2 regions of the Paenibacillus sp. MMS20-IR301 genome follow, and region 1 is predicted to be linked to the other one. Evidence: riboswitches for the same ligand, from Rfam matches in the RefSeq annotation. Region 1 holds a riboswitch; the other holds the start of a gene.
The links. A riboswitch is a leader RNA that binds a small molecule or an ion and turns the genes downstream of it on or off. The one in region 1 is predicted to bind glycine.
Positions count from the first base shown of each region.

Region 2: linked by a shared signal. The riboswitch ahead of gcvT (glycine cleavage system aminomethyltransferase GcvT) and the one ahead of LOS79_RS25710 (amino acid permease) in region 1 are both predicted to bind glycine.

Region 1 covers NZ_CP135275.1:5,991,972-5,996,646, reverse strand. The annotation lists gene LOS79_RS25715 (cache domain-containing sensor histidine kinase) at 1-479, opposite strand, end outside; gene LOS79_RS25710 (amino acid permease) at 643-2,028, opposite strand; glycine riboswitch at 2,192-2,271, opposite strand; gene LOS79_RS25705 (glycoside hydrolase family 9 protein) at 2,578-4,675, shown strand, end outside.
Region 2 covers NZ_CP135275.1:6,453,295-6,457,969, reverse strand. The annotation lists gene LOS79_RS27650 (flagellar motor protein MotB) at 1-810, shown strand, start outside; gene LOS79_RS27645 (hypothetical protein) at 826-1,461, shown strand; gene gcvH (glycine cleavage system protein GcvH) at 1,581-1,973, opposite strand; glycine riboswitch at 2,158-2,256, shown strand; gene gcvT (glycine cleavage system aminomethyltransferase GcvT) at 2,448-3,569, shown strand; gene gcvPA (aminomethyl-transferring glycine dehydrogenase subunit GcvPA) at 3,569-4,675, shown strand, end outside.

The DNA of each region.
Region 1 (4,675 bases):
TCCAGTCTCGTAAGCATTTCGTTCAGATAATCATTCTCCAGATTATGAAACTGGCCGGAGAATGAGCCGAGGTTCAGAATATTATCCTTCAAATCGTAGATCCGGATCGCGAAGATCTCCGGTGCATCCAGACGGACCTGATACATCTCCTTGTCGAGCATTTGTTCAACCTTCATCCGCTCGAAGGAGCCCGACTTCACATTCTGATCCAGGATTGCTTCGCTAACCGAAGGATTCAGGGTAATGTAATCTGTAATCCGGTACATGTCGTTGACTCTGGAATCCAGCTGGGCCAGAATCTGTTCTGTTGTCATGTAATACTGGCGGCTGATCTCTTTGTTGAACAGGGACAGATGAATACGGTACGTAATCAGACCTGTAATAACAGAAATCAGGATATTGGCCGCCGCCAGGGCGATAATCAGCTTGGTGCTGAATTTGAATATTTTTTTAAAGGGACGCCGTCTGCTGTTATTCATCTCTTGTCCTCCGGCTCTAACCGTATACCCGGTTATTCCCCTATATACTGAACGATTGCTCCGGCAGGCGTCAACCCGCCTTTGTCAGGAGGCCAAATAAACCACCCCGGTGTACGGAGTGGTTCGGCGGCTGAATGCTTATGTGGACAGGCTATGATGAACTTCAGCTATGGCTCACCGGAATCTCTTGAATTTCCTGTGTCTCCTTAACCTTCCGGCTTCTAACCGAGTAGAGGATGAACAAGAGAATGAACCACAGCGGAGTGAACAGCAGTGCCGGACGCGTCTCCTCTGCAATCAGCATAATGACGAGAATGGCGGCAAACAGCGTTAAGACGGCATAGTTGATGAACGGTGTAAACGGTGCCTTGAACTTGGAGGCAGCATGCAGATCCCCGCGGTTCTTCTTATATTTGATATGACAGACGAGCACTACACCCCAGACCCAGATGAAGCAGATGGCGCTGATTGTGGTAACGATGCCGAAGGCCTGGCCCGGGATGAGCTTGCTGAGCAGCGCCCCCGCAGAAATCACCAGCGTAGACAGGAACAGCGAGTTGGCCGGCACATGATTGTTGTTCAGCTTGCCAAGCCGGGCCGATGCCTGGTCTCTTCTGCTCAGATTATACAGAATCCGGCTGGTCGAGAACATCCCGCTGTTGCAGGCGGACGCCGCCGAGGTCAGCACGACGAAATTGATGATCCCGGCAGCTACCGGAATGCCGACCAGGGTGAAGGTGCGCACAAACGGGCTTTCCGCCGGGCTAAGCTGGGTCCACGGATTAACGCACAGCAATACGAAGAGCGCGCCTACATAGAAGAAGAGAATCCGCAGCGGGATCTTGTTGATCGCTGACGGGATATTTTTCTCCGGGTCCGCCGTTTCTGCCGCCGATACCCCGACAAGCTCCACCCCGACATAAGCAAACACAACCATCTGGAAGGAAAAGAGGAAGCCTTTGACCCCGTTCGGGAACACGCCGCCATGCTCCCACAGATTACGGACCGTTACTGAGCCAGCATCGGTCTTGAATCCGATCACCAGCAGAATGATCCCAAGGCCGATCAGGGCCAGGATGGTGATAACCTTAATTAAGGCAAACCAGAACTCGAGCTCGCCGAAGCTTTTGACAGTTAACAGGTTAAGTCCTAATAGGATTACTAGGCAGATCACAGCCGGTATCCACTGCGGGATATCGAACCAGTATTGTACATAGACGCCCACCGCAATGACATCGGCCATCGCCGTCATAATCCAGCAGAACCAGTAGGTCCAGCCGGTAATGAATGCAGCCCGGGGACCCAGATAATCCTCAGCAATGTCTGTAAAAGACTGATAGCCCGCCTTGGAGAGCAGCAGCTCCCCCAGCGCCCGCATTACAAAAAACACCGCGATCCCCACGATTAAATAGGTGAGCATAATGGACGGGCCGGCCTGCTGGATCGCCTTCCCCGAGCCCAGGAATAATCCTGTTCCTATCGTGCCGCCAATAGCAATGAGCTGTACATGCCTGTTGGCCAGGTCTCTCTTTAATTCTGTCTGTGCCATGCTTACTCCCCCTTAATGTGTGTAACACATAATAACCCCGAAACATGCAGATTCTTAACAACACAAAAAAGAGATCGGATGTCATCCAATCTCCAGGTTCATAAGAATATCCAAATAAGCTACCTGCCCCTGCCGTTATTCTGCAGCATGACAAATACAAATCCAGTACTCTTCTGTCCTTTTGCCTGAGATTGTGAACCCTTCGGCGCTGCGGAACTCCGCAGTCTCTCCAGAAGCTGCTCCTGCTATAGTGTGATCCATAGCAATCATAGCTTGTGTTGTGTATTAAACTGGTGAAGCGTTAATGCATTCTAATATTCTAACATATTACTTCTTGTGTGAGTATTGCAGCTGTGAAAAAAGTCTCAAGTTATCCTGCTGCTGGAACTTTAGAAATTCTTAAAATATCCATAAAGCACTCAAGCAATACGTAAAATATGGAAAAAGTACATGAAAATACATCTAATTATGCCTGTATTTTTTTTAGAATACTCTTGATAGTATGATATAAACCAAATGAAAGGGGTTACATTCTTGCGGACAAAAACAATGAATCGCACCAAAAAAGCTTCGGCCGTTTTGTTAACTTTTGCCATTGCTTCATCGATGCTGGCATCTCCATCGCTGATTTACGCGGAGCAGACTGCCGAAGTCAATTATCTCCCTCCGGGAGGCGAGAATTGGAACAAGCTGCTTGATATTAATATTAAAGATAGCGGCTGGGGTTACGGCAATACGGTTACCCAGGAAGTATATCAGGAGCAAGCGGCCCGTAAGATCGAAACTAACGACTGGTGGGCCGATCAGCTGGTAGTTAACGGCTGGCAGTCCTTTGATTTCAGCGCGTATGCGAATGGAGCCTTGGAGTTCGACATTGCCGGCAGTCAAGGCGGAGAGAACTTCAGGATTGGCTTCCGCGATGTCGTTCATGAAAGACCTGACGGCAATGGCGGCTTCTACAAGGACAATGATGTGCCGGAGGAGACCAATATTGATGCTCTGGTGGAGGTTGGCGCCTATACGGAGGTGACAACCGAGTGGCAGCATGTATCTATTCCGTTAAATGACATTTTCAGCAGAGATCCCCTCTTTGATGCAAGCAAGATCCAGTTATTGAAAATCACCGGTGATAATGCGCCCATCACCTTTTGGATTTCGAATATTAAAGTGACTTCTCCTGACACAGAGAGAAGCTATGCACCGATCAAGTTCAATCAGGTGGGCTACCTGGGTTATGGTGAGAAATACGCAAATGTAAGCGGATACTATAATGAGTTGCCAGCAGTTGCCGGCACACCTTTCCAGGTCAGAAAGGTCTCGGATAACAGTATTGCTTATGAGGGGACGCTTTCCCTTGTAGCCGCTTATGATGAGTTGTCCGGCGAAAAGGTGCTGAAGGCCGATTTCTCGGCGTTAACTGAGAACGGCGGCTATTATATTACAGTTGACGGGGTGGATGTTCCTTCCGCTGCGTTCACCATTGGCGCAGATGTATACGACAGCCTTCTGACAGACGTTCAGAAGTTCTTCTATTACCAGAGGGCCAACGTTGATCTGCTTCCTGAGCATGCAGGTGAATTTGCCCGCACCGGCCTGCACAAGATTGATGCCAATCTTCCGCTGCAGTCCAATCCGGCAATCACCAAGGATGTGTCCGGCGGCTGGTGGGATGCGGGGGATACCGGTAAATATGTAACTGCGGCTGCAACTGCAGTTTCCGATCTGCTATGGGCCTACGAGAACTATCCGCAAGAATTCTCCGACAGCCAGTTGAATATCCCGGAGAGCGGGAACGGCATTCCGGATTTGCTTGATGAAATCAAAGTTGAAACCGATTTCTTTTTGAAAATGCAGGATCCGGCATCCGGCGGTTTCTATGCCTATGTAATCCGCGAGCCTGAACCAAAGCGTTTCATTATGGACGGTACAGGCGGAACGAGTATTATTCCAACCGCCCAAACGGCTACAACGGCAGGTGCACTGGCCCATGCTTATAATGTCTTCAAGAATGTGCCCGGCTTAGAAGAATACGCCGATAGCCTGCTGGATTCCGCCGTGAGAGCCTGGGACTATCTGGAGCTGCATCCGGAATTTATCGCCCAGCCGGACGGGCCTTACAATGACAATGAAGATCTGAATGACCGGTTCTATGCGGCGGCTGCCCTGTATAGAGCTACAGGTGAGGCGCGGTACAACGATTTCGTGCTGGCCAACTATGCAGCATTCGAAACGAAATTTATGGCGACCGATTTCTCGCATGGGATCGGCAGCCTGGAATTGATCGGCTTTTATCATTATCTGAGCTCCGCTGCTCCAAATGAAGAAATTACAGCCTGGTTCGTACCCAAATACAAGGAATGGAGAGCTGCGGTTATTGATACCGCTACCAATCAGGCTGTATGGCGTAATTCTACGAACAAGGGATTCTACTGGGGAGCTAATTCCAATGTTGCCGGCGTAGCCGTCAGTCTGGATATCGGCAGCCGGATTATCGGTGAGCACGATGAACGCAACATTCAGGTTGCCAGCGGCAACTTGAATTACCTGCTGGGTGTTAATCCTCTGCAGCTCAGCTTTATTACGGGGTATGGCGAGAACCGTGTACACATTACCCACCATGAGATTTACATGCGAGACTTCATTACAG
Region 2 (4,675 bases), 460 kb from region 1:
GAAAGCCGTGACCGCTGGATGATTACGTATGCGGATCTGATTACCCTGCTGCTCATTTTTTTCGTAATACTGTACGCGATGAGCAGCCTGGATACGCAAAAGTACCAGATTGTAACCGGCTCATTATCTGATACTTTTAAGAGCGGCGGCAACCCTGTTCTTGAGGGCGGAACCGGCGTGCTCGACGGAAACCAGGGGAATACCGGGTCATCTGCTTCTAACGGGAACAACGCGGACGGCAGCACGAACGGGGGCGCAACCGGAACTGGGATCCCTGTGCCAAATGATCAAACGGCAGAACATCAGCCTTCAGAACGCGAGCTTGCCTTCCGTGAACAGGAAGAGAAGCTGGCTGCCCTGATGGGAGTCATTACGCAGTACGTGGAGGATAACAATCTCGGGGAACAGATCTTTGTGGCTGACAAACCGCAGGGTATCGCTATAACCCTCAGCGACCGCTTTCTGTTCGACGCCGGCAAAGCCGAGTTGAAACCGCCCGCATTCCCGGCGCTGCGCCAGCTCTCCGGCCTGTTCCGCGGAATCGGTGCCACTATCAGCATTGAAGGCCATACCGATAACACTCCGGTCACAGCCGCATCCATCTACAGGGACAACTGGGAGCTTTCCGGTGCCCGCGCGCTCTCTGTACTGCGCTTCTTTCTGGACAGCGAGCGGCTTAATCCCGATACTTTCCAGTACGCCGGATATGCGGATACCAGGCCTGGCTTTGATAATGCGACAGCCGAAGGCCGCCAGCGGAACCGCCGTGTCGAACTGATTGTCCTGCGGCAGCTCCAGGAGAATGAATAAGGGAGATGGACTGATATGCACGCTGACAATGGAACTGCGCCGGATGCTACCCGTTTTCTCATTTTCCTGCGCCTGCTGGGTTCGCTGATAATAATTGTATTTCTTCAGGCAATAATTACCCTCTTCGCCGGGTTCATCTCTGCATTGATAATCATGTTCTCTTCCGGTTACTTCTGGGGAGACCTGGCTCATGTCTATCCGCCGGATAAGCTGGTCCGGATTTCCCTCTCTTATCTGCTTGCCGGAGGCTTGTTTGCCCTGCCCTGGCTTGGAGTCTGGTGGATGCTCTACGGGTTGTCCGAGGACCGGCGTATCCGCTTTTTCCCGCTGCTAATGCTGTTTGCTTACCTGACGTTTGTAGTCCTCTTTTTGCAGGTTAACCCTGCCTATAACCCGGATGCCATGATCCCTACCTCTGCCGGCGAATCCACATTTCTGGTCTGTTTAGGTATGTCAGGTGTAGTCCTGTTCCCCTTTTATTCTGCGGGGGTCTATCACTTCGTGCTCAAACCTGCTGCCCGTCCCCGAAAAAGATACCGTTTCCTGTTGCTGTGTCTCTTATTCGCTGTAATTGGCCTAGCCCTTCTGCCGCTATTGTGGCAGCTGGCCCCGCAGCTGTATCCCGGTTTACTGGACTTTCCTGACCTGTGAACAAACGCAAAAAGACAGACCTCTCACATTAGTAACATCTAATGTAATAAGAGAAGTCTGCCGTATTTTATATACTCTACCTGATTATCTGGTCGCAGATCCGCGCCTGAAATCCGGAATTATTCGCCGACCAGTTCCTTGTAGGCAGCCGCATCCAGCAGTCCGGATACCGCGTCCGTGAACTCGCCGTCAAGCTCCAGCTCAAAAATCCATCCCCCGCCGTAAGGCTGATCATTGATCAGCTCCGGGCTGGCTTCCAGCGCGTCGTTGATCTTAGTAACCGTGCCGGATACCGGTGAATACAGCTCCGATACCGTCTTAACCGATTCGATGCTGCCTACGCTATCCCCGGCGGAAATAGCTGCGCCCACTTCAGGGAACTCTACAAACACGATATCGCCCAGCAAATGCTGTGCATGATCCGTAATCCCGACACGTACTACGCGTCCTTCACCCTGCTGTGCCCATTCATGCTCTTCGCTGTATAGCAGGTTGTCCAGCACTTCACTCATTTCCAAGCCGCCTCTTTTCCACATTTGGAGTTCTAAATTTAGTTATAGCCTAAGTTATGACCTTGCCTAATGTCAATATAACTGACAGGAAAATAAAATTTGTCATCTTTTTGACGTTTTTTGATTGACAGCATGCTTGTAAACCCGGTTTAATGGAGTCAGTAGAAAAACATATGGTTTGCGAATGATGGCATAGGGAGAGACTGTCCCGCACCGAGGACAGCGCCGAAGGAGTAAGCCCGGGACGGGTGAATCTCTCAGGCAAAAGGACCTTTGCCGGACGCATCTCTGGAGAGCATCCGCAGCCTGCAAGGCAGGCCACGGATCACCAACGGGGAAACCTGCGGGCAGCGCAGCAGGGTAACTCTCAGGTACAAAGGACAGAGCGAACGTCTATTCAGTGCATGTTTGATATGCATTGATGGGCTTTCGCCTGTCCTTTTTCGCATGTAAACAGAACAGGGGAGTGACGAGATGGAGTCATTGAGAAGAACGCCTTTTTATGATCTCTATTCCGCTTATGCGGAATCCAGATGCATTGATTTCGGCGGCTGGGAGCTGCCCGTACAGTTTACAGGAATCGTTAAAGAGCATGAGGCGGTCCGCCAGCAGGCCGGACTGTTTGATGTATCGCATATGGGCGAATTCATGGTTACAGGCAGCGGTTCTGAAGCTTTCCTGCAGCTGATGACTACGAACGATGTCAGCCGGCTTGAGGATGGTGCAGCACAGTATACCCTAATGCTCTATCCAAGCGGCGGTGTGGTCGATGACCTGCTCGTCTACCGGCTGGGCGAGGAGCGGTACATGCTGGTCGTCAATGCCTCCAATATCGGCAAGGACTTCCAGTGGCTGCAGGAGCATCTCACTGCTGAGTTCAGCGGTGTCAGCCTGAAGAATGTCTCGGATGAGACGCTGCTGCTTGCACTGCAGGGACCGCTGGCCGAGACGATTCTCGCTGAAGTCACTCCGGTATCCCTGCAGGAAGTGAAGCCGTTTCACTTCATCGAGCACGCGGAGGTATGCGGTGTAACCGTCCTGCTCTCCCGTACCGGATACACCGGCGAGGACGGCTTTGAGCTCTATGCGCCGGCAGATACGGCGGCAGCGCTCTGGAACGGCCTGCTGGCTGCTGGCGCTCCGCACGGCCTCACCCCCGCCGGACTCGGCGCACGCGATACGCTCCGCTTCGAGGCCAAGCTGCCGCTCTACGGGCAGGAGCTGTCAGCAGATATTACGCCGCTTGAAGCGGGTGTCCAGTTCTTCGTGAAGCTGGACAAAGCAGATTTCATCGGCCGCGAAGCCCTGCTGAAGCAGAAGGAAGCCGGACTGCCGCGCAAGCTTGTCGGCCTGGAAATGATTGACCGCGGCATTCCCCGCTCCCACTATCCCGTATACGCAGACGGCGTGAAGATCGGTGAAGTGACTACCGGCACCCAGTCGCCCACGCTGAAGCGGAATCTCGGCCTTGCGCTGATTGATGCAGCCTATACGGAAATCGGTACAGAAGTCTACGTGGAGATCCGCGGCAAGCAGCTGAAGGCCGCCGTGATCAAAGCCCCATTCTACAAAAAGAGCCAGGGAGTGAAGCCATAATGAAACACCGCTATTTGCCCATGACTGAGCAAGACCGCGCAGAAATGATGGAAGCCGTGGGCATTCAATCCATAGATGAGCTGTTCGCTGATATTCCGCAGTCCGTCCGCTACCAGGGAACGCTGCCGATGTCCGGACCGCTCGACGAATATGCGCTACTGCGCCATATGAAGCAGCTTGCTGACAGGAATGCCGATTTTGATACCCATGCCAGCTTCCTTGGTGCCGGGCTTTATGACCACCATGTACCGGTTGTTATTAATCATGTTATTTCCCGTTCGGAATTCTATACCGCCTACACACCTTATCAGCCGGAAATCAGCCAGGGCGAGCTGCAGGCCATCTTCGAATTTCAGTCTTACATCTGCGAACTGACAGGCATGAAGGTAGCGAATGCCAGCATGTATGACGGCGCAACCGCCTTCTCCGAAGCAGCCGTGCTGGCCGCCGGAGCCACCAAACGCAAGAAGCTGATTGTCTCGCGCACCGTTCATCCGGAAGCCCGCCAGGTGCTGTATACTTCCGCCCATGCCTGGGGCCTGCAGGTTGTGGAGATTGATTATAAGGACGGAGTTACCGATCTTACTAAGCTGGCTGAGGCTATCGACGGAGAGACGGCCGCTGTCCTGGTTCAGTCTCCGAACTTCTTCGGCGCCATTGAAGATCTGCGCGGGATCGAGCCGCTGATTCACGCCGTCAAAGGCCTGCTGGTGGTCAGTGCCAACCCGATTGCTCTCGGCGTGCTGGAAACCCCCGGCAAGCTTGGCGCAGACATCGTCGTCGGCGATGCACAGCCGCTCGGGATTGCCGCATCGCTCGGCGGCCCGACCTGCGGATTCTTCGCCGTAGCCGAGCCGCTGATGCGCCGGATGCCGGGCCGGATCGTCGGCCAGACGGTGGACCGTAACGGCAAGCGCGGCTTCGTACTTACACTCCAGGCCCGTGAGCAGCATATCCGCCGCGAGAAGGCCACATCGAATATATGCTCCAACCAGGCGCTGCTGGCACTTTGTGCCTCCGTTTACTTGTCCGTCATGGGCAAAGAGGGCATGCGCGAGGTCGGCGAGCTGAATATCCGCAAGAGTCATTATGCCGCCGGAAGGCTG